Regions from separate parts of the Paenibacillus sp. FSL R7-0297 genome, predicted to be linked through region 1. Evidence: riboswitches for the same ligand, from Rfam matches in the RefSeq annotation. Region 1 holds a riboswitch; each other region holds the start of a gene.

Region 1 (6,063 bases):
TCAGTAGCTACAGTCTTGTAAGCATCTGTACTCATAATCCGTTTGGCGCCAACGTAGCGGTTGACGTAGTAGCTGTCACTCAGCGAACTGATGGTTACACCACGCGAGGAAGAAGCATGTGCGAACTCACCGTCACCAACATAAATACCGACATGGGAAACGCCTTTGCCGCTTGTATTGAAGAATACAAGATCGCCCGGTCTCATCTCATCACGGGATATAGCAGTGCCCATCTGATATTGGGAGCCGGATTGGTGGGGCAGGTTAATTCCGATCTTATCAAAAACATACATTGTAAATCCGGAGCAATCAAAACCGTTCGTGGATACACCGCCGGATACGTATTTGGTCCCGATGGCTTTGTCGATAACTTTATCCATTTTGGAATCCGCGAAAGCGCTTCCTGCTCCAATGGTGAAGATGATGGAAAAGCTTAGTACTGCGGCTGCTAGCTTCTTCTTCAAAAGTAAATACCCCTTCCAAATGCCTACGAGGTTAGCTTAAGGGTTCGGTTGAAGGTCCCCTATGACCCCTCTTAGAATAGGAGGTCAATTCACCCAAAGTTGGTTCCCCCGTTTCCCTAAATCTTTAGGGAACTCGGCACGACTGTTGATTAGGATTAGCTGTTATTCAATACATGACAAAACCTTTGTTAAAAGCGATTCAATAATTACAAAAATGTTACTAAAAGCTCACTGCGATAATTGTAGCAAAGACTAGGGCGCTTGGCAATCACTTATAACATATTAATGCATTTTTTTTGCGTTTTTTAGAGTTATAGCTGCATAGAAAGACTCATATTTAACGCAGCGGGTGAGCTGTTGATGAATTTTCTTTGGATTTGGGATAAAAAGGTGTTTCAGGGCCTGCAGATGAGTGTAAAAGGTAGAATAAGGAAAAGGAAAAACCCGGAAATGATTACGGCAATAATCAAAACCGGGCTCGTATAAGTTACATTTAGATGTTAGAGGTACAAATATTCGAGGAAATGTTCAAGGGTTCAATCGTAAGCGACAGCTTGGTAGGCTGTTGTGCTCATTACTCTTTTAGCGCCAACGTAGCGGTTGGCCCAGTATGCCTGACTCAGCGAACTGATGGTTACACCACGCGAAGTGGAGGATTGTGCGAATTTTCCATTGCCAACATAAATACCGACATGGGAAACTCCGTTGCCCAGGGTATTGAAGAATACCAAATCACCGGAACGCAAATTACTCTTGGATACGGCTGTTCCAACGCTGTACTGTGCCTTAGAGGTGCGCGGCAAGGTCAGGCCGATACTCTTGAATACGTATTTGGTGAATCCGGAACAATCAAAGCCGCTGGTGCTGGTGCCCCCGGTTTTATATGACGTTCCAATGGTTTTTGAGATCACAGTATCCATTTTGGAATCTGCGAAAGCGCTGCCCGCTCCGAGTGTAAATACCATCACAAGACCTAGCGCTGCTGTGGTGCATTTCTTCTTAAAGTTCTGACTTCTCAAAAGATGTACTCCTTCCAAGGCCTGCGAGGTTAGCTTAAGGATTCGGTAGAAGGTTCCCCTATGACCCCTCTAAAGCGAGATCAATTCACCCAAAATATGGTTCCCCCACTCCCCGGTGCTGGGAATTCGGCGTTTTGTGCACCAGAATAGTGACATATCGACATAAGGTTAATGGCTTCGGTTACATAGCTGCATAATTCCATTTGAAAGATTACAAATTTGTTACTAGTAGTACAGGCATCATTGTACCAAAGGATTTACAGTTTTGCAAATGCACTTGTCGCAGCTGTAAACAAAAAAGAGTCATGCACCTCACCAGAGGGGCGATGACTCTTTTAGTATGCCGTTTTGGCGGCCGATTATTGTGGGAATGATTTACTGGACCAGAGATGATACTGCGCGGCTATGCCCCACATTTTGAATAGAGTGGATGGCAGAGGGGCAGCCTGGCGCAGGAGCAGGGCCGGGAGACCCGGAAAGAAGAGCGCTGCAGCGCCGCAGAGGATCAGCATCACCAGACTTCCTGCGCCCAAAATGACAGATATCCCGATGGAGTGCAGAAGGACTTTCAGACAGATCAGCAGCGAAGGGAGCATGCCCGTGCCTGCAGTATAACCAAACTGCATATACAGCAGCAGCTTGCGGATAAGGAAGAGGTAGATGAGCCAGCCCAGCACATAAGGCACGAGCGTCAGCAGCAGCGGATAATCGAGAATGCCGTTCAGAAGCAGACGGTACATCTTCGGCAGCAGCCAATAGAGCGGCAGAAGGACCAGCGCCCATTCAACGAGACTGAACAGCAGGACAGGCAGACCATAACGCTTCATCCCGGGAAAAAAGAACAGTCCGCGCTCCCCGGCGCGTTCCTGGTGAAGCTCATGCAGCAGGCCCGCCCGGATAAAGGGGGAGAGCAGCAGCCGCAACACAGTCAGTGCCAGGAGCAGCCATAGCCATTGCCGGACGTCCGGGTCCGTGTGCAATGCAGTCTGCCCTTCAATATAATACAGCAGCCTGCCTATGCTACTGCCGCCGGCGTTCGCATCCGGATAACGCAGCAGTACCGGAATGACGGCGCTTTTAATGAATTTGTACATGAAGTAGCCCCAGAACAGCCGGTAGATAAATAGCAGAATCAGGATATAAAATTGCTCTTTCATGCTGTGCCAACCGCGGGTTATCGAAATTTTCACAATCCTTCACCTCACCAGACAAGAGTTCCGAGCAGGGTTTCAAGCAGTGTCGTCGCACTGAGCGTCCAGCGGGAAAGAGTAGTGTGCTCAAGCTCCGCCATTCTGAAATTATTAAGATGCTTGCTCTCCAGCAGTATGGAATGTCCCGGATCAATCTCGGCGGAGACCAGAGGCGCTTTATACGATAATTCAAACGATGTTGCCTTCCCTTCGCCGTTCCAGTATTGCTGTACCGAGTACCCGTCCGAGAAAATGAATTTCACAGGGACATCCCCATAATGGCTGCCCTTGTTGCTTACCTCAACTACCGCATCATATTGGATGCCTGCTCCGCCACCGCCGCCCCGCTTGGCCGTGAGGCTGATGTCATCTACTGCAAAATCAGGGGCTCCGCCGCTGTAGACATACTGGTCAAAATAAGTCTGCCAGGATTGCTTGTTCACTTTCTCCACAATCTTCTGGAAGTCAGCGGTCGAGGGATGCTTGAAGCGGTATTTACGGGTATAGGCAGCGAGAATGGCATCCATGCTCTTGGCTCCTGCTAACCGTTCGATGTCACGGAGCACCAGCTTGCCCCGGATATAGACATTGCGCGTGTAGGCATCATCTCCGGTGTATTTCCACGTCTCCAGATTGAGCGGCTGCGAGGAGGAGACCAGACTGGACTGCAGCGGGAGGCTTGAGGCAACGCCATATTCCTGCTCCATCAGCCGATCTTCGGCATATGAGGTGAAGCTCTCATCCAGCCACGCCTCCTCGAATTCATTGCTGGCGACCATGCCATAGAAATACTGGTGACCGATCTCATGGATCACGGTCCGTTCAAGCGAGGTGCCGGGCGATGCCTCGGCAGCACCGAAGGCAGTGATCAGCGTCGGATATTCCATCCCCCCGGCCCCATTGCCAGATTCAGGCGGGACTACAATGGATAAGGTGGAGTATGGATACGGGCCGTACCATTTGCTGAAGGCGGTCAGGGCAGCCTCTGCGGCCTGGAAGTAGCGCTCCTGAAGATCCTTATGCAGCGGGTCCAGATAGAGCTTGATCTTTACTCCGGGCACCTGCGGCGCGGAGAAGGCCTTCTCGGCAACCACAAAATCCGGCGATGCCGCCCAGGCGAAGTCATGAACATCATCTGCGTAGAACTGATAGATTTTGCGGTCCTGTACCAGCCGCGCGTTCTTCACCGGAAATCCGGTGGCGGCAACCTTGTAATCAGACGGGACGGAGATGGTTACATTGTAAATACCGAAGTCACTGTAGAACTCAGATGTGCCATGGTACTGATGCAGGTTCCAGCCTTCCTCCTGTGCTCCTCTTGTGCCAGCAGGCTCGTAGACGCTGAGCTTGGGGAACCATTGGCCGGCCATGACGAAGTTGCCGGCGGTTCCCATACGGGCGAATATTTTCGGCAGCTTGACCTCAAACTGGAGTTTGAGTGTTACGCTCTCACCACCGTTTACCGGCTGGGGCAGGTGGACCTTAAGCAGGGTCTTGTCATTCACATTGCCGTCGTCAGGCTGTACATACTGGGTGCGCTGCATTAACGAAATCCCCTCGGAGGTCCGCAGATCCGTCAGCGTCAGGCTGCCGTATCCGCCCGCAGGCATAGAGTCGCCCCGGAGAGTTCCTCCGGATTCCTTCATAAAGGTTGTATTGCCGGAAGCGAATGCATTGGGATAAAGGTGGAAATAGAGCTCTTGGACCGGTTTTTTGCCCGGATGGATCCAGGTCACCGTTTCGGAAGCTGTTAAGGTTCCCGTATCGGCCAGCAGCTGAACATCCATGTGGTATTCCACCACACGCTGGCTTAAAACCTCCGACACTGGAGGCGGAGTGATCTCCGGAAGAGTGGACTGCACAATTTGCTGCTGCGGCAGGACGGCGGGGGACTTGGCCTCTTTTGGGGCAGAGGCAGTCCATACGGCAGGGCTATGCCCTGAAAGAAACCATATTCCGCCTCCAAGCAAGGTGAGAACAGCCAGAGCTGCGAAGATGAGGGTATACCTTAATGAATGTGGCTTCATACTGTGATTCCTCCCGTGACAAGCATCTACGGGATGTATATGTTTGCAATCGGCGCATTATTAGCTAAAATTAAATAATTAGTGAATGGAAAGGATGTGCACTTGTGGATAACGTACAACCAGAGGGCAAAAAGCAGATTGCCTTGAATATTGTGAATGCCAAGAGTAAGCATAAAGGCTTCGGGGCAGGCTCCATTGATCTGGGTAATGTATCGCCTGTTATTATTGATCAAGGTATCGCCGTTATCGATATCGGTGCCATGCATGCCAAGAGCAAAGTGGAGAAGGGGATTAAGTTCTCCGTGAACCGTGAGGATGTACCGGAAGGAAGACAGGTCTGGGTAGTCTGGGTCGCTGTGGACCGTACACCGGAGGGCCAGTTCTACGGCGGAATTACCGCCTGTGAGATGTGGATCGATTCCGAAGCCCGCCGGGGCTGGAAGATTCTTGCCGATCATGTCAATAAGCTGGATGCTGCCCTGAAACGGAAGATTATTGTGGAGGGACTTGGGTCTATGGAGCGGGAAGCGCTGAAATCACTGCTGATTGCCCATAATGAAGAGTGGTGGGCCGCTTCACCTGACGAGCTGAAAGCGGCATTGTCGGAGTAGTAAGCTGAACGAACATGTATATCGAAAAACAAGGCTTGGCTCTCTGTTAGCAGAGGGCCAAGCCTTATGTATAAGATGATGGATATGCGCTGCTACGGAGTCACTCTGCCGGCAGTATTTAGCTTGCGCTTCAACTGGCTTACTCTGGCCTGGCTGATTCCGAGCACCTCGGCAAGCTCCTTCTGGTTGGCATAGGGGTGGTCTTCCATCGCCTTCTCCAGACGCTGGCTCATTTCCTCCGTCTTCGTTCTCCGTCCACTGCGGACAGGTTCGGCAATCTCCTCTGCAGGGCCTGAGGAGATTGTGATCTCTTCAGATCCGCGCCCGGGGTCGCTCAGCTCTTTGAGGCAGGTATTGCAAATGAATTGATCTTTATAATAGGTTACATGATCAAGGCTTCTGCAAAAAGTGCATTCTGTGGAGGTGTACTTTCTGAGGACGATAATTTCCTCATTCAGGATAAAAAACTCGATGGGATCCCCAATGTCAATATTTCGTGTCATGCGGATTTCTACGGGAACCACAATTCTACCAAGACTGTCTAAACTCCGGATCATGCCTGTATCTTTCATTCCATGTCCCTCATTTACATCTTTATATTTTTTGTGGATATCTCTGATTATAGCAGTAATTGTAAGTTTAGAGAACGGGGAAAGCGCATACAAATTATGTTGTTTCTTGTCGCTTATACGGGAAATAGCCCGTTTTACTGCGCAGGAGAGGGTCCGGGGCAAAAAAACATATAAAACCTC
Region 2 (6,063 bases), 560 kb from region 1:
ATATATCGCAGTATGAGGAAATTATAGTTAAGGTCGGTGTATATAATGGAAATTAACCAAGAAATTGACTTGCATTCACCCTATGTCTATATAGACTGGAATGTAGTCAAGTATATAAAAAATCCGAGAGCAAACAAGCTAGCTTTAGATATGGAGTTCGGAGAGATTGTTCGTAAAATAAGTAAAAAAAAATATAGGCTCCCTTTTAGCCTCGCGCATATTAATGATAGAATAAACCGATTTAAACCTGAATATGAAATGGAAGTTCAAGGAGATTTGGAGTTTCTCGAGAAAATTACTGACGGTTGGGTGATTGGTTGGAGCGAAGAGTTAAGCCGCATAATACTTTCAAAGATATCACCAGTCAGATTATTTAAACAAGAAATACTTAAACAAGCAGATAACAATGAGAAGAACACTCTAAACCAATTACTCACTAATTTTTTTTCATCTGTAGATTCATACAAAAATCTACGTGATAGGGTAATGGAATTTGTTAAAGAAAGCACAGATCGGAATAATATGGAGTATAGTTACCTGCTTAAATATATGTCGCCTATTCTTGATTTATTAGATGTTTCTGATATAGAAAAATTGAAAGCAGGATGGAAGGATGCTGTTATTCAATGGTCTAAAATGAATTCAAAGGAACCGTTACCTATTGGATTGTTGCTCAGCAATGGCTACATGCTGCTAGACTTTCACCCTTTGTTTAAAGAAGGCATTACTGAAAAAAATACATTAGATAACATTCTTCGAGATGAGAATCATGCATTCTGGGGTATGGGTGCAGAATATTTTATTTCTGAAGATAAAAAAACATTGAAAAAAATTAAGTTCTTATATGATGCATTTGAAATTAAAACAAAGGTTTTATCTATGAGCCAATTCGTCGCAGTTTTTAGTTAGTGGATTGAAAATGAATTAAGATGTCTAACATATTGATTTAATGGTGTAAGATGCTTATTTTAAGCATAGAATAATGCCTTCTGAATAAATCTGATTTATACATGATAAAAACACGCCTTATCTGATTTCAAGTTGTCGATAGTCTGATTTGGGTATTAAAAAAGCATCCTTTTCGGCGTCTTTTTGTCCGATCTATAATGGCTGCTCACAGTCCAAAGATAAACAAAGTACTACTTACCTTTTGGGGAGTGTTTAGAATGGATAAAAAGAAACAGGAATTCGTGATGATGGTATTCTCGGGTCTGATGCTCATTATGCTAAGTCTGATAACCCCGTCTAACGGATCTGAAGTGCGTATATATTTTAAGGGATTCATGACAGGGGGCGGGATCATCGTATTGGCGCTGGCCGTCTCGATGTTCCTTAAGAATAAGGGATTTAAGAGCATGAAATAATTTGTGGATATAGGCAAGGCTGCTTGCTTTCGCTCAGGAGCTGATCTCGTCGCTGGGCGGAATCCTCAAGCTGAATGTAACGATTATGGTCTCCGGTCAGGCCGGAGCACTCAGCCAAGTGCCCGAACTGCTGGAGCAGGCAAGGCAGGCGATGCGGTACCGGAATCTATCCGAGGCGCATCAGGTCTCGTTTGTTTTTCTATGAAGCTTGTTTCCCAAAACTCCGTCATAGCCCGGTCTCCTTTAATTTCACTAAATAGTTATTACAGACATATTATATCCACGATAAAACTGATTTGCAATGTTATTGTTAATCCTCGTATCTAAACAGATAGACTTATGTGAAGCGGGGGATAGGATGTTATTAATTAGTTGCATGTAAGTGATTTAGCGAATCAACCGGATTGGGCTTATGAATAATGCTGTTCTATAGAGTGATCACAACCCCCCCCAAACTGGTTAAAACCCCGCAGATAGTGTACCTTAGTAATATTAGTAATTAGGAGTGGTGATTTTTCGTGAAAAAAAGTAGACAAACCCCCGTGCTGGTCGCGGTCTCCATCCTGCTGATCATTATCAGCAGTCTGATCCCGTCGGACAAATCAACCTGGCTGGGAGCACTGCAGACCATCTTGCTGGGCGTCGGGCTGCTCGGATGCTGCATGGCTTTTTGGCGGTTCGCTAAGGGCGGCAAGGGCAAGCGCTGATTTCTGGAATGGAGCAGACAGCATAGGCAAGAACAGGGTATGGGTTGGTTAGTGAATTCAATACAAGTGTTAGTGTTTTAAGCGCTGGCACGAGAGCAAATAGAGAGCCGTGGCGGAAGCTGCGGCTTTTCGTTATTGTCAGGCAAATGTACATTGCCAAAGGCGTGCATGTGTATAAGTTGGGAGCTTCAGTGAGCGTAACCTGGAGCCTTAAGGGAATGAGAACTTATTAGCTTGCCGTCAGCGGAATTCTCCCATACGTAGTGCTACGCGGACTGAGAGGACCTTATTTTGTGAAAAAGCCTGCTTTTTTGCTCGTTGCGGACTCAGGAGCGCTTATATTGTTCGATGGAGCTCAAAATGAGGCGAAACGGGTTAGTTAAGGTCCTCTGAGTCCGCATGGATCGCTGAATGGCCTGACCGGACGAAATAACGGATCTACAGTCCGCATAGATCGCAGCAGCCTGCCTGAGTCTATTGGTGCAGGCCCCAGCAGCTTTCCCTATCCCGCCGACGGACGCGGGACAGCTGGCCGCGCAGCAGCCATATGTTCGCGAATCTCTCTGAGCTGCGCTTTCAGCTCAGGAACGCTTCGCTGCAGGATGAGGCTGATCTCGGGCAGCGGCAGCTGGATGCCGTACCATAAGGCGCTGGCAATCTGATCCTCCCAGGTGAGCAAGGCAGAAGAGCAGCGGCCGCGGTCTTGAGCAACCAGCGAGCATTGCCGGATGCATTCCCTGTAGGCGGCAAGGGAGAAGTCCGATTGGATGCTACCCTTTAGCCAAGGCTCAAAGAGTGCCGCGAATGTGGCAGTTGTGGCTTGATCGGCGCGGGTGCCCTTCTCCAGCAGAAGACAGCTAAGTGCATATACGGTTCCGCTGTATTGCTCAATATAGCCGGTGAATCCGGCAGCGGCAGCTGCCTTGGTCGATAATGGGTCTGGCATGTGGACACGTTCCTTCCTGAATGTGGGCGATTTTATTGTTTGGATATATAGCTGATTGGTTTGCCGAAATGCTGATCCGCCGGAATAAGTGCGCAAAAAACCGCAGACAGAGGAGGACCTCTGCTGCGGTTTTGTTACAGGCGTAAGAAGCCTGGGGCAAAATCGTGGCGGATCAAGATCTCTCTCTTTACGCTTACGGGGTTAGCTGTCGGATTCGGACGGTGAGAGTCGCCCTACCTTTTGAGACTGCGCAATTGAAGTCTCCTTCGGATTCACCCCAAGTAGGCCTGCGGCCTGATGGTTCCCCCGTTTTCCGCTTGGCGGAAATTCAGCGTGCATTCACATTATCGCTGTTAACTTTCAACACGAATCATACCCTTTTAGGATTGTCTTTGTAAAAATGGAAAAGAGTGCTTCTGCGCCGGATTTGCAATAAATTGCTGCTTCGCAAGGAATATTGGAGACTAAAACCATATATGTGGCCGGTTATCATCCGTTTATCTCGCTCAATCGCCGTTTTTTATTTTTGGGAGGCAGTGGCAGGGGAACTCCGGAAATATTAATGCGTTAGACGGAAATACCGTCGATAATGGATTTTTGAAAAATGGTGTATTAGTGAGTAATCGGGAGATAACGGGAGATAAATGTTATTGTATGCGTTACCCGTCAGGCAAATAGATTCGTGATTGTGTTATTAGGGTAATTATGGCGGTTTACAAATTGTCCCTGAATTAGAGTCTGATTTTACGAAAATGCTTCCGTTCTAGCCCTGCAAACGATACATCCCGGAGGGCCTAATTCCCGCTTTCCGAATGCTTGACTTGGACCATACTCCAGGGATTATCATTTGATTCTGTAAGGGCAGACTGTCAATAAAGAGGCGCTGGATCTGCTGGAACCGTCATCGGTGGATGCCTTCGCCCGGCGGTGTGGAAACGGAGTGAAGCTATGACGGAGTTTTTTCCCGGCAGAATAATTTTGAACCCTAAAAAGGTGCCGGCCCTGCTGGGAGGGCGGCACCCTTTTGCATACGGGTAAGCTTATTAACGACCAGCTGCTTCAATAAGCTCCTGAAGCTCAGGAAGATTGAAGCCCTTGACAGCCCGGTCTCCGGATACGGTGACTGGAACACCCATGAAGCCCAGCTTCTCGACTTCTTCCTGATAGACAGTACTGGTCATCACATCTCTGACTTCGAAGGGAATGCCCTTGCTCTCAAGCAGCTGCTTCACCTGATTGCAGTCGCTGCAGCCGGATGTGGAATAGATGATTACGTTCTGGCTCATTGCTCCACAGCTTCCTTGATGGCGCCACGGGTGATTTTCCAGTGGGAAGTGTTCCAGCGGACCTCACCATCCTCCAGCAGGAAAATCTGCGGCGATTCATGCTTAATCCCGAAATCCTCGGCAATCTGATTGGAAACCGGACGGTCTTCGATAACATGTACAATGGCGGCAGGCGTGTCGGAATTCTGTGTATAGGCCTGGAACTCCTCATTTGCTTTGGCGCTGATCGGGCAGGTGGTGCTGTGCTTGAAGAGCAATTTTTTGCCGGGTTGCCCTACGTATTGTTGCAGTTCATCCAGTGTATGGATTTGTTGAATAGACATCAGAGGATCACCTTTCTGGAATAGAATTTTGAAAGCATCTTGTCAACAATTGTGTTGTTAACAACTATTATTCTTGATTGTAACATAGTTCAAAATTAAAGCAAAAGAATGTTCAGCAGGCTTATCCCCCCCTCCCTTGGGGGATGTTGTTAAAGGCTAAATGCCATGCTAATGTGTGAGAGATGCAGTAACGCTCTGCGCATAAATAAGCAGGTATGAGGGGTGTGCAATTCATGAAAAGGGTCGCTTTTGTTACCGGTGCTGACCGCGGGCTCGGGTTTTACATGGTACGCTTTCTTCTGGAGAATAAGTACACAGTTTTTGCTGGCCAGTATTTAGCAGAATCGGAGGCTTTGGGAGTTTTGCAAGCGCAATACCAGGACATGCTGATGCTGGTCCCTCTTGATATCGGCAGCGCAGAGAGTGTGAAGGAAGCAGCACGGAGTATTGCCGGCAGTACGGGCCATATCGATATTATTATCAACAATGCCGGTATTATCCACCGCGCAGACAAAGCAACAATACTCGTGGATATGGATGATGAGGCCATGGCGCAGCTCTATAATGTGAACACACTCGGTGCGCTCAGAGTGAGCAATGCGCTCATGGGATTGCTGCTGCAGAGCAAACAGCGTCTGATTATTAACATCTCCTCAGAGGCCGGCAGTATCAGCCGGAATAAAAGGATTAATATGTACGGCTATTGCATGTCGAAGGCGGCGCTGAATATGCAGTCCTCGCTGATGCACAACCATCTGCGTATGCTGGGCGGACAGGTCATGGTCTTCCATCCCGGGTGGCTGCAGTCTTGCATATACGGAGAGAAGGATTTGAAAGCGGTGACAACTCCCGAGGAGTCGGCCTATAAGATCATGAATATTGTTCAGGAGCATAAGAAGTATCTGGGCGAGGAACCGGTTTACATCGATCTGGACGGCAATCACTGGCCCTGGTAACAGCAGCGCTATATATGAAATAATGGACTAATAAATTATAGATTAACTTTGTAACAAGAGAGGTGTGAATGCAATGACTTCCTTCAAAGCACTTGCGTTTGGCAGCTATACCGAGGTTAAGTACCATCCGTTCGACGGAGTTGACCGCGAGATTGAGCAACTGCTGGAACCGGAATTTCAGGTGGCTTCGACTGAGGATTACGGGCTGATGAACAAGGAACAATTGTCGGACTGCAAGCTGGTGGTCTCCTATACTGAATTCTCTGATGAGAAATTATCCGCTGCGCAGAGCGGTGCCCTGCTGTCTTATGTGGCTGGCGGCGGGGGGCTGCTCGTAGTGCACAACGGAATCTCCCTGCAGCGCAATCAGGAGCTCGGCGTAATGCTGGGCGCCCATTTCACCCATCATCCGGACTATACCGCGCTTCATATGACGATTCCCAACCGGGAGCATCCGATTATGCAGGGTATCAATGACTTT
Region 3 (6,063 bases), 5.7 Mb from region 1:
AGGTTCAGTATCGGCGTGTGGAAGCCCATAAGCAGAATTCCGATTCCCACGGCGATCAGCGATACCGAGGTGACCGAACCCGCCGTAGCCTGGGATACCATCCGGTCGTTGCCGCTGCCTTTGTACTGCGCAACGACCACTGTCCCGCCGGTAGCAATGGCAACGAACACGTTGATCAGGAAAATATTCAGTGAATCTACCATATTCACCGCACTGACCGCCGCCATGCCGGATGAGCTGATCATCGCAGTGTTTACCAGATTTAGCCCGATGATGAAAGCCTGGTCAATCAGGATCGGAATAAATAAAGCTATAATTTGCCGGTAATCCATCCCTTCCCCGGAAAGATACTTCTCCAGCCATTTTTTGGCCGGCAGTCGAGCCTGAAGCTGCATAAACATATCACATTCTTTTCTGTAGAATAATTGCGGGCAGACTGTACATTCCTTCCAGTTTACTACAAATCTAACTTCACGTCTGTAACCAGTGAGAGAAACCCGGAATACAAAAAAGCAATAAATCCGCAATTCTCCATTAACGAAAGAACGGCGGCTTTATTGCTGCTGTATATGAATTACTGCTCTTTATCCCGGCCAAGCAGTCCGCTGAGCGCTTCGGTCACATTCATACCGGTAAGCGTCTGGGTCAACTCAGGAACCTGGGCCATTATTTTGGCAATATCGCCGGTAATTTTGTTCACGCCTGAGGTAGCTCCATCCTGGGAAATCACTGTAATCTTATCCACCTTGGCGAGCGGGGAAGCAATTTTCTCAGCCAGCTCCGGCAGTATTTTCAGGAATTCCACGGTAAGCGCAGCTTGTGTGAACTGTTTGTACGCTTCGGCTTTCTTCTCCAGGGCTCCCGCTTCCGCCGCTCCGGCCAGCTGGACAATCTCCGCATTCGCTCTCCCTTTCGCCAGCTCAGCTTCTGCCGTGGCCAGTCCGCGCTTGGTGGTTGTCGCTGCCTCGGCTTCCGCCTCAAGAATCTGCCGCTGCTTGGCGGCTTCGGCTCTCATGATCGTAGCCTGGTTCTCCGCCTGGGCAGGCTTGATCACCGTTGCCTCCAGCTCCCGCTGTCTCAGCTCGACTTCGATTTCCCTGACTGTCCGGTTGGCCTCCGCTTCCATCTGCGTGATTTTGACCTGTTCGGTAACGAGCGATTGCTTAATTTTGTTCTGCTGCAATTCATACGCAAGATCCGCCTGAGCCTTCTTCACTTCTGTCTCCAGCTTGAAATCCGCCTGCTTAATGTTCAGTTCCTTCTCGTACAGGGACTCCTTCGCGCGGGCGGCGGTTCCCGCTTCAATGGTGGCCTGATGTGCATTGGCTTTGGCAATGGAGGATTCCTTCTCCGCCTCGGCCTGCTTGATCTGAATATCGCGTTCCGCTTCCGCCTTGGCAATGCTGGCATCGCGGCGGATGCGCTCAATTTCCGGAACCCCCATATTGTCGATGTACCCTTTGTCATCCGTAATTTTTTTGATGGTGAAGCTGACGACCTCAAGCCCCATCTTGTCGAGGTCCTCCGAGCAGGTCTCCCTCATCTTGCTGTTGATTTCATCAGGCGTCTTGAGGATGGATTCCACCGTCAATTGCCCGATTAAGCCGCGCAGGTGGCCCTCCACCGAATGCAGGATAATTGTCTCGCGGTCTTCTTCGGGCCGGTCGATGAACTGCTCACTGGCCGTCAGAATAGCGGTGGGATCGCTTTTGATTTTTATCTGGGCGACCGCCTCCAGGTTGAGCTTGATGCCCTGCCGGGAGAACATCGCCTGCGCTGGAATGACATCGAAGCTCATCAGCATCATCGAGATGGTCTTATTGTTCTGGAAGCCCGGGATGACGAACGTCCCGCCGCCCTGCACCACTCTTTTACCGCCGAGACCGTATACAATCATCGCCTGATTGGGCGGGACTTTTTTATAAGCGGTCACGATACTGAACAAAGCCAGCAGAATAACAACAACAATGCCCGAGATTAAATAAAGAATAACCATTTGGTCCGACACTCCCCGTCATTTATAATTCTCCGAATTCCCTCTCGAAGAGGGTTACTTCCGCCATTCCCTTATCCACCTTCAAAATAATCACCCTGTCGCCCTTCACGAGCTGCTGGCCGATTGCTGCCCGCACTCCAATGGAGCGCATCGTTCCGTGCAGCACATATTTCATTTCCCCGGCTGCCCCATCCGCTGCAGGTACACTGACGTATCCAAGCTGCCCTGCCTGCTCATAATCCAATTCATTCATGCTGCTGTCATACCGGGTCATCACCCGGGCCAGCACTGCATACATCAGACACCCTGTCAGCAAGGCTATCATGGTGCAGATCAGCACTACTGCAAGCACGCTCATTCCGCTGAAGCGGCTAAGCATATAACCAGCGCCGCCCCAGACTGTGACAAACACCATCAGCGGGAGTATAGGCACAAAGCCCGGCCCCCCGGCGTCACCGCCCCCCGCATGCAGATGACCCGCCAGGCCATGCCCATGAAGTCCGCCGCTGAGGAGCAGGAGCAGTCCGACCCAGAAGCACACGATAAATGTAGTTAAGATAACGATCACCTCCTTAGGCAGTTCTGATCACAATATAAATAAACTTTTCCCGTTGTTATATGAATTATCCGTCTTAATTCAGACCGTCTCCCCCTGCTGCCTGCACAGCAAAAAGACCACAGCAGCAGCAGGGCTCTCCGTGGTCGGTTAATCGATCATGGCGCTCATCCTCTCTCTTCGAGGCTTACGGGGTTAGCTGACGGATTCGGGCAGCGAGATTGCCCTACCTTGCCGGAGCACCGTTATACAGCATGCAGCAAGGATTCACCCCAGGTGTGCGGCCGCTATCTGAGCCTAAGCCGTAATCACCGTTGGTTCCCCCGTTCCCATTACTGGAATTCAGCCATTTGAGAACAGTTAAATTTCATTCGGTTGTTGATTTGAATCTTACGCCTGCAGCCATTTAATGTAAAACGCTGCGGTTGACAAAAGAAGCCAAAAATGCCGTTCCTGCACGAATGAAGGCGTATACTTTGCTTTCGCTCTTAAGCGGCCGATGATTTACTCCTTTTTGCTCCGTTTCTCTGGAGCAGTGCTGTTACATAGCAAAGAGGCTGACCACCTGCATTCCCTCTGCCGGGTGTAGTCTTTTTTATCGGATACTCGCTTCTGCTTATACGCCAGTCTTCTGTGCTTCATCCAGCTGCTGCAGCTGCTCTATCTGATGCAAATGATTAAGCAGCTGCTGATAGTGGTCGGCTTTTTGCTGGACGGTAAGCACCATCTTCTGGAACTGCCCTGCATCCTGTCCCGATTTCTCCAGAATACGCAGCAGATCGCCATTGATCTGCTCCACATCCTCCATGCTGCTCTCCTGCGATTCCTGAATCTTCTCCAGATGCTGGAATACCTCTTCCTCCGCTTCCACGATCTCGTTCATGTATACCGTGGACTGGCTGATCTTCGCATTCGTCTCTGTCATCGCCGTTGTCCCGTCACCGGACTTGCTGTGAAGCTGCTCCATCACCTGGGTCATCCCCGAAAGGGAGCCCATGATCTCCTTCACATGACTGCGCGTGCTGTCGGCCAGCTTGCGGATTTCTGTGGCAACCACCGAGAAGCCCCGTCCGTGCTCTCCGGCCCGCGCCGCCTCGATCGCTGCATTCAGCGACAACAGATTCGTCTGCTCAGCAATATCCGTAATGATCTTTGCCAGCTGCTCGATGCTCCGGAAATGCCCCCGCAGGTCCTCATTCAAGCTGACAAATTCAGTAAATACCGCCGAAGCCTTCTGCATTTCCGCCGAGATCTGGATATTGGCCTCTTTGGCGAATTCAATTTTATTGGAGGAAAAAGAGAGGCTGCCATACATTTCATTGATGAGATCTTCGGTCTGTCCGCTGTTGGTCTTCAGATGCTCCAGAAGCTGCTGGGTCCCGCAGATCTGGCTGATCAGCTCACCGCTGCCCGCCCGTAAAGCCGCAAACTCCTCTACCAGCTGGGCCTCTTCCTTAAGAATCTCGTCAGTTTCGCGGCGGATCTGTCCGGCCAGGGTATAGGCGTGCATCCCATAGGATTCAGTGGCTGAAGCGTCGTTAGCGGCAGCTGTCCTGCCAGTATTCTCTGGAGGCTCAGTAGCATTAGCCGCTGCTCCAGCTGTCTTTAGCGTCCCGGCTGATTGTCCGGAGCTGTCCGTTTTTTCAAGAACGGCTAATGTATTATGACTTTGAACAGCTCCGGCAGAGATGCTTTTGCCCCATGAAGTGCGTAATCTGGTTATCCACTGCATAATCAATCTACTCTCCCTTATTCAACCAGCAGCAGAATCATGGTCTGGTTGGCATGCTTTTTATAATATTGCTCTCCGTAGCTGATGAAACCTGTAGTGTTGCCGCAGAATCCGAGCATAGTCCTGTCAAAATCCGCCCACAGACCGTCCCGGATGAAGAGCTGGTCCCGCAGCGTACAGTTAATGTTAAGCACAAAGGAAGGCTTGTACGGGCTCCCGCCCAGCGTCTCCCCCAGCACAGCAAGCGGATCTGCTGCACTCAGCACCTCTACATAAGTACTAGACATAACCTGGCTGTAAAATGTGACAGAGCCATCCGGATTAATGGTCATCGGTGAGGCGATGATCAGATCGTCTTCGTATCTTTTGCCCAGCGGGCTGCTCAGGAAATGCTCTGCCAGCTCCGCCTCCGGGACACCAAGCACGCGCGCGTATTCTTCCGCAGCAGGACGTCCGTTGAAGGAATACACCGTTCTGCCGAACACATCGGCTTCTGTCACCAGCAGCGTTGTCCCGGTGGGAACATAAATATTTTCTTTAACCAGTGCAGTACGACCCGGCATATTGAAGAAAATCCCCAGGTTCTGCACCCGGCGGCTTCCTATGTAAATATAAGTCTCTCCATGCTCATCATCCGCTGCACTTCCCCCAATAATCTTGAACTCCGGGGCAATGAAAAATAGCGAGGAGAGGATCGTCTCCTCCATCGCGCCTGTACCGTCACATAGCAGCAGCAGAAAGGCATTAGAGTTGCCTTGTACTTTGTGATATGAGGCACTTAGCACATTGCCTCTAAGCACGGGCGGATGCAGGATCTCCACAATATCGGCTATCCCTGATTCGTATTCGAACCCAGTGACTACGCCGCTGCGGTAGCCCTGCGGGGTATATTCGCCTTTGGTTGAGCACAATACCGCCCGGGAGGGTGCATGCCGGGACAATTCGCTGACTGCCGCAGCGGAAGCGAACAGCACCAAGCCTCTGCTGCTATCCAGTTGTTCCAGATGCCGCTTGGCTTCGCCCAATGTGTTAAAAGATAAAGCTTTCATTATGTATATCAACCTTCCTCCGCGGGAGTTCCCCCTGCAAACGTTACTGAAAAATTAAGCTTTAATTTTCAATACTTCTTATGGTAAAACCAGAACCGGGCCTACTGTCTGTGAATAATGTCGCAATCCCCTCGCCAAAGCCTTATTTCGGGCGCAAAAATACGGCTGTCACGGGTGACTAAGGTTGAGCGGCTTACAGAAAGGCTGTATCATGAACATACTGTAGATGCGATGGATGCGATGGATACGATGGATACGATGCTCAGAGCCGGGCATCACATTAATAACAGAAAGGAAGTGTGAGGCCATGACTTATTCACAGCGTTCCAGTCACCCTGCTGCCGCATCGGACTACACCTATCTGGAATACCAGATCGAATTAGCTGCAGAAGAATTGGCTGTGGCAGTAAAGGCGCAAGACGAAGCGCGGGCAAAGGCCATCCGCGAGCAGATTGCCAAACTCGAAGACGAGCTGGCGCTGCTTGAGGATTAAGCCGGATTACACCTGATTAAGCCGATTAGTGTAGTACCCTCACTTCTCGATTCGATTCTATCTCTAACAATAGATCATGTGATAATGATTATCAATGACAAAAAGATGTAGATTCCAGCAGCGCCGCAGGAGCCAACTGTTTTCTCAAGCACCGATATTCATTCGGTGCAGGGCCGGGCTTCCGGCTGCTGTGGGGAATATGAGGCTGTGCTGGTATGTGCTGGGTGTGTGCTGGGT
Region 4 (6,063 bases), 2.2 Mb from region 1:
TGAGCAATCTATTGGTACTTCCGATTCTCATTCCGCTGACTACGGCTGTCATCCTGATTTTTTTCAAAGAGAAGATCCGGCTTCAGCGCGTGATTAGTGCGCTCAGCGGTTTGCTGAACATTCTGGTTGCGGCGCTGCTGGTTTCACGTGTCCACTCTGAGGGCATACAGACCCTGCAGATGGGGGGCTGGGCTCCTCCGTATGGCATTGTATTTGTAGGTGATATGTTTGCAGTACTGCTGGTTATGATGGCTTCGATCGTCAGTTTTGCGATTCTGTTGTATTCTTTCGGCAGCATTGGAGAGAAGCGGGAGCGGTTCTATTACTATACGTTCTTTCAGTTTTTGCTGGTCGGGGTATACGGCTCGTTTCTTACCGGGGATATTTTCAACCTGTTTGTCTTCTTTGAGGTTATGCTGATTTCTTCCTATGCGCTCATCTCACTCGGAGGGACCAAACTTCAGCTAAGAGAAACGTCGAAATATCTGCTCATTAATATCGTATCCTCGACACTGTTTGTAGCAGCGGTAGCTTATCTCTATGCAGCAGTAGGAACACTCAACATGGCACACCTGTCCCAGCGTATCGCTGAAGCGGGACAAGGCGGTGTGCTTAATGTGATTGCTGTTTTGTTCCTGATTGTATTTTCCCTAAAGGCAGGGCTGTTCCTGTTCTTCTGGCTTCCAGGGTCATACAGTGCGCCTCCGCCGGCTGTCAGAGCATTATTCGGTGCTCTACTGACCAAAGTTGGACTCTATGCAATCATCCGCACCTTCACGCTGCTGTTTGTTAACGATCCCGGCTTCACCCATGCCTGGATCGCCTGGATGGCTGCTGCTACCATGATCCTCGGTAGCCTGGGGGCAGTCGCGTATAAGGATATCCCGCGGATTCTGAATTATAACGTCATTATCAGCGTTGGGTTTGTAGCCTTTGGACTTGCTGTTGGGACAGCAGATTCATTGAATGGGGCGGTCTTCTATCTGCTGCACGATATGCTGGCCAAGGGACTCATGTTTATTCTAGGCGGGATAATTATATCCGCAGCTGGAACTGACCGGCTAGGCAGTATGGGCGGGATGATTAAAAAGTATCCGTTCATCGGCTGGATGTTCTTTACTCTTGCGCTTGCCCTGACAGGTATTCCGCCGCTGAGCGGGTTTGCCGGCAAAATCCTGATCATCCGCGGAGCTCTGGCTGAGGGAATGCTGACGTTGTCCTTAATTGGACTAGGATCGAGCTTACTGGTGCTGTATTCCCTGATGAAGGTGTTCAGGCTGGCATTCTGGGGAAATGAACCTGTGAAAGAGCTGCCTAAAGTGAGCTTGAAGGCTGCATCGGCTGTTGCCGCCGGACTCCTGCTGCTTGTGATTGCAATGGGGGTTGGTGCCGAGTCCGTGTATACTTATGTATCGCAGGCTGGAGAGGTATTGGCTTCACCTGCGCTATACATTGAAGCCATAATGAAGGAGTAGAGAAGATGGCCCTACAATTCCTGTTAAATCTGTTGATTGCCTTTCTGTGGATGGCGATAAATAACAATGGCTCTGGTTCAAGCTTCATCGTAGGCTATGTGCTCGGTATTATATTATTGCTGATTTTGACGAAATCCCTGGCCCGGACCCGGCCATTCTATCTCATACGTATATGGGCTATACTGAAGCTTCTGCTGATCTTTGCCCGTGAACTTACGGTCTCGAATTTCGTGGTCATCGGCCATATCATCCGTCCGAAGCTGGCTATACGTCCCGGCATCTTTGCTTATGAGACTGCCTTGACCTCGGCTTGGGAGGTTACGCTGTTATCGTGCCTGATCTGTCTGACACCGGGAACCCTGACCCTTGATGTTTCGAAGGATGGCAAGACGCTGTACATTCATGCTATTGATATTAAAGATGCAGAGCTGTTGGTCACGCAGATTAGAGGCACTTTCGAACAGGCAATTATGGAGGTGACCCGGTAATGATCCAAGTTATACTAACTGTGGCCATGATCATTCTGGCGCTGGCGATGCTGGCATGCCTGTTCCGTCTCCTGAAAGGGCCAACCCGTTCAGACAGGGTTACCGCACTCGATACGATAGGCATTCATATACTCGCTATGATCACCGTTTTCTGTATGCTGCTGGATACCCAGGATTTTCTAGAAGTCATTCTGGTTATCGGTATTCTTACGTTTATTGGAACAACGGCACTGGCCAGATATATTGAACGGGGAGCCGTTATAGAAGATGGAGGGAACCCGAATGACAGGTGAACTGATTAGCTCCATTATTGTGGTAATTGGTGCAGTCTTCTGCGGTTTAAGTGCCTTCGGCTTAGTCCGGCTGCCTGATGTGTACCTGCGTTCACATGCGGCTACCAAAAGTGCAACCTTCGGGGTACTGTGCTTGCTGACAGGAGGCTTCCTGTACTTTTGGTTTAAAGACGGAACGGTTAATGTCAAGCTGCTGCTGGCGATTGTTTTTGTATTCATCACTTCACCGGTGGCAGGCCATTTAAATGGCCGGGCAGCCTACCGTTCCGGAGTCCCCTTGTGGAAGGGGAGCATACAGGATGATCTGAAGGTCCTGGGGGAAGAAAGTCAGGAAACGTCTGCAAAATAATACTTAATCGCTGAATTCCTTATAGGAAGCGGGGGAACCAGGTTATATGGGGTGAATCTCGGATAAACGAGTAGGGCTACTTTCAGGGCCCGAATCCGGCAGCTAACCCCGCAAGCGTTCATGAGAGGATGCATTGGTTATGCCGCAACGTCGCTGTATTACGAGATGTCGGGCAGCGGTCTGCCCATTGTTTTTATTCATGATTATTCGACCTCCCATCATCTGTTTGACCCGCAAGCGGATTATTTCAGCAAGCGTGCGAAAGTGGTCGTATTCGATTTAAGAGGGAACGGACAATCGGGGAAAATGGATGTGGAGATTAGCCGGATCGTAGACACACAATGTGAAGATTTGAAGCTGTTGTTGGACGCTTTGGCTGTAGAGAGGGCTGTTATCGTAGCTTGTTCCAGTGGTGCTGTGCTCGCCCAGAAATTCGCCTATCTGTACCCTGAGCGGGTGATTAATATGGTATTGGTGGACAGCTATTTCCAGGGAGAATACACAGCTAGAGGCGGGAAAGTGAAAGGAATCTTCGAGGTCTGCGCATGGGCCGCCCATTATCTTCCTGCCGAAATGTTTATCCGTTCTTTACGCATCACCTACAATAAATGGCTCTCAGCTTATCATATTCTCAGGAAAGAGCTTGTGCATGAACGGACCACTGAATTAATTATGCAGCGGCTGGCACTTAGACAAACGGACAGCTACGGATTCGCGTTACGGCTGCAGGTTCCTGTTCTTGTTGTATCCGGGAATCAGAATGAATGGGCATTGGAGCAGGTGAAAAGAACAGCCGGCAAGTATCCGTCTGCCCGCCTGGCGATCCTTGAAGACGCCATGTACCCGAGTCACCTGTGTCAACCCCAGCTCTTCAACCGTATATTGCTGGATTATCTTAGGGAACAGCATAGTTTTCAGCGGGCGGCGGCCGGCAAGTAGGAGGGAGATAGATGATTATTGCCAGCTGATTTGCTAATAATAGAATAGATGTGGATACTGATTCGCTGAAGAAATCTTTCCTCTAAAAAACAATATATGGGGTGTTATATGAATCAGTTTGATGATGTATTTATTCAGATATTAATTCTGCTTGCCATATCCATGGGAGTCATTGCAGTTGCCAAAAAAATGAATCAGCCCTATTCCATCGCGCTTGTAGTGGTGGGGCTGCTGCTGGGGTTTGTGCATATTCCTATTTTGGTGGAAGCAGAGGCTTTCATCACCCAGTCGCATGTCTTTCAGGCGATCATCATCTCATTATTCTTACCGATTCTCTTGGGGGATGCCACCTTAAAGCTTCCTTTCTCCCATCTTCGGGAGCAACATAAGCCGGTGCTGGCTTTGGCTTTTGGAGGAACCTTGTTGTCATTTCTCATCATCGGCTTGGCTGTGTATTGGGGGCTGGGCCTTCCGCTTATTGTTTCCTTCACCTTTGCTGCGCTGATGAGTGCGACAGACCCCATTAGTGTGATTTCGATTTTTAAATCTTTGGGTGTCCCGAAGAATATTGTTACTATTATAGAAGGAGAATCTCTTTTTAATGATGGGATTGCTGTAGTGCTGTTTCAAATCTCTTCGGTGTACCTGCTGTCTTATATGGAAATGGGCTGGGTAGGGGTTGGCAGCGGAATTCTGCTGTTCCTAAAATTTTCTTTAGGCGGTATCCTTATCGGAGCGATAATGGGATATTTGTTCTCGCAATTAATTCGTCTTTATGATGATTTCCCGTTGGAGATCGGATTCTCCATGCTGCTGTTTTTTGGAAGCTATTTTATCGCGGAGCACTTTCATGTATCCGGAGTTATTGCTGTCGCGGTAAGCGGGCTGATCTTTGGAAATTACGGTTCGCGGATAGGTATGTCAGAGACCACGAAGGTAAATATCAATTCATTTTGGGATGTCATCACCCTGGTGGCTAACTCATTGATCTTCCTGATGATTGGACTTGAGATTAGAAATATTGATTTTACCGATAAATGGCTGCTTATTGTCGCTTCGATTCTTATCGTACTGGCAGGACGGACCATTGCGTTGTATGCCAGTCTCAGGTTTCTGAAGAATTTTCCGGCCTCCTGGAAGATTGTTTTGAATTGGGGCGGATTAAAGGGAAGTCTCTCCATTGCACTCGCATTGAGTCTGCCGGCATCATTTGAAGGCAGGGAGAATATCCTGGTCTTAACCTTCAGTATTGTCTTGTTCTCCCTGCTGGTTCAAGGGTTGACCATCAAGCCGCTGGTAAAGAAACTGGATTTGACCCAGGATAATGTAATGGAGAAGTGAAAAATGCTCATATCTATTATGTTTCTGCCATTGGCGTGATCGATAAGTTGGTTATTAAACACCGGGAGAACGGTACAATTAAAGCAGTTTCTCCATAATCATCACGTCAATAAACTCTCCATTCAGAATCCCCTGCTTCTCAAATACACCAACCTGCCGATAACCCGTTTTCTTGTATAGCCCTTGACCGCTTTGGTTGAACGGAAAAGTAAAGAGAACAATTTTATAAAAGCTGTTTTCCTTGGCTATCTTGTGTAAGGACTCTAAGAGAAAACTACCCACACCCTGCCCACGAAAGCTGCGGTCAATGTAAACGGAGAGGTCAGCGACTCCATGATAGGCACAGCGGTGCGAATAAGGATTTAGGGAGGCCCAGCCAATGACTTCACCCTCTAGTTCAGCGACCACAACACTAAAGCGGCCTTGGTGATCGTTGAACCATGCCTTCATATAGGAGGAGTCTTTCGTCTCCGTTTCGAGCGTAGCGATCCGGTCCTCGATCCCCTGGTTGTAGATACGAAGGATGCTTTCCGTATCCTTTGAAGTGGCCTGACGAACAGTTAATGTAGTGATCATATGAACAGCCTCCAAATGCTTACTTTCTCGCTTTAATTACAGCAGATACAATGAATTGGTCAACGTTCGCACCGGGAACCCAATCTTTGATGAATGCTCTGGATTCATCTTTGGGCTCAATGCTAATCTCAGAGAAGCCGCTTTCCCGAAGCATCTGCTCTACATCAGCGATGGAAGAGGCTCCGGAGATACAACCAGAATATAGTTCGCCCAGGTCATTTTTGATCTCAGGGGGAAGCTCAGCTGTAGTTACAATATCAGAGATCGCCAGACGCCCGCCAGGCTGAAGGGCACGATAGGCCTCACGGAATACTTGCTGTTTGTCTGGTGAGAGGTTAATCACGCAGTTAGAGATAATCACGTTTATTGAATTGTCAGCGACGGGGAGATGTTCAATTTCGCCCAATCTGAATTCCGTGTTGTTGAATTTTCCTTTAATGGCATTATCTCTTGCACGGCTGATCATTTCAGGTGTCATATCCACACCGATAACATGGCCTTGCTCACCTACCTGCCGGGAAGCGAGGAAACAATCGAATCCACCACCGCTCCCAAGGTCCAGAACATGTTCACCCGCCTGCAGTTCAGCAATAGCCTGAGGG

What was found. A riboswitch is a leader RNA that binds a small molecule or an ion and turns the genes downstream of it on or off. The one in region 1 is predicted to bind cyclic di-AMP.
Region 2: another riboswitch for cyclic di-AMP. It lies ahead of MKZ24_RS01785 (hypothetical protein); the one in region 1 lies ahead of MKZ24_RS04165 (C40 family peptidase).
Region 3: another riboswitch for cyclic di-AMP. It lies ahead of MKZ24_RS29125 (hypothetical protein); the one in region 1 lies ahead of MKZ24_RS04165 (C40 family peptidase).
Region 4: another riboswitch for cyclic di-AMP. It lies ahead of MKZ24_RS14075 (alpha/beta fold hydrolase); the one in region 1 lies ahead of MKZ24_RS04165 (C40 family peptidase).

What each region holds. Positions count from the first base shown of each region.
Region 1 covers NZ_JBBPAQ010000001.1:981,378-987,440, reverse strand. The annotation lists gene MKZ24_RS04170 (C40 family peptidase) at 1-464, opposite strand, end outside; cyclic di-AMP (ydaO/yuaA leader) riboswitch at 470-613, opposite strand; gene MKZ24_RS04165 (C40 family peptidase) at 1,001-1,429, opposite strand; cyclic di-AMP (ydaO/yuaA leader) riboswitch at 1,487-1,625, opposite strand; gene MKZ24_RS04160 (hypothetical protein) at 1,843-2,640, opposite strand; gene MKZ24_RS04155 (M1 family metallopeptidase) at 2,685-4,700, opposite strand; gene MKZ24_RS04150 (YwhD family protein) at 4,805-5,311, shown strand; gene MKZ24_RS04145 (AbrB/MazE/SpoVT family DNA-binding domain-containing protein) at 5,404-5,883, opposite strand.
Region 2 covers NZ_JBBPAQ010000001.1:423,988-430,050, reverse strand. The annotation lists gene MKZ24_RS01800 (hypothetical protein) at 46-909, shown strand; gene MKZ24_RS01795 (hypothetical protein) at 1,167-1,364, shown strand; gene MKZ24_RS01790 (hypothetical protein) at 1,883-2,071, shown strand; gene MKZ24_RS01785 (hypothetical protein) at 2,574-3,017, opposite strand; cyclic di-AMP (ydaO/yuaA leader) riboswitch at 3,194-3,361, opposite strand; gene MKZ24_RS01780 (glutaredoxin family protein) at 4,061-4,303, opposite strand; gene ytxJ (bacillithiol system redox-active protein YtxJ) at 4,300-4,626, opposite strand; gene MKZ24_RS01770 (SDR family NAD(P)-dependent oxidoreductase) at 4,860-5,582, shown strand; gene MKZ24_RS01765 (ThuA domain-containing protein) at 5,656-6,063, shown strand, end outside.
Region 3 covers NZ_JBBPAQ010000001.1:6,698,164-6,704,226, forward strand. The annotation lists gene MKZ24_RS29115 (MATE family efflux transporter) at 1-395, opposite strand, end outside; gene MKZ24_RS29120 (flotillin family protein) at 575-1,996, opposite strand; gene MKZ24_RS29125 (hypothetical protein) at 2,019-2,564, opposite strand; cyclic di-AMP (ydaO/yuaA leader) riboswitch at 2,722-2,910, opposite strand; gene MKZ24_RS29130 (methyl-accepting chemotaxis protein) at 3,169-4,284, opposite strand; gene MKZ24_RS29135 (FIST signal transduction protein) at 4,302-5,333, opposite strand; gene MKZ24_RS29140 (hypothetical protein) at 5,641-5,826, shown strand.
Region 4 covers NZ_JBBPAQ010000001.1:3,222,708-3,228,770, forward strand. The annotation lists gene MKZ24_RS14050 (Na(+)/H(+) antiporter subunit C) at 1-3, shown strand, start outside; gene MKZ24_RS14055 (Na+/H+ antiporter subunit D) at 1-1,475, shown strand, start outside; gene MKZ24_RS14060 (Na+/H+ antiporter subunit E) at 1,481-1,963, shown strand; gene MKZ24_RS14065 (Na(+)/H(+) antiporter subunit F1) at 1,963-2,256, shown strand; gene mnhG (monovalent cation/H(+) antiporter subunit G) at 2,246-2,605, shown strand; cyclic di-AMP (ydaO/yuaA leader) riboswitch at 2,604-2,737, shown strand; gene MKZ24_RS14075 (alpha/beta fold hydrolase) at 2,726-3,544, shown strand; gene MKZ24_RS14080 (cation:proton antiporter) at 3,653-4,885, shown strand; gene MKZ24_RS14085 (arsinothricin resistance N-acetyltransferase ArsN1 family A) at 4,964-5,458, opposite strand; gene MKZ24_RS14090 (arsenite methyltransferase) at 5,481-6,063, opposite strand, start outside.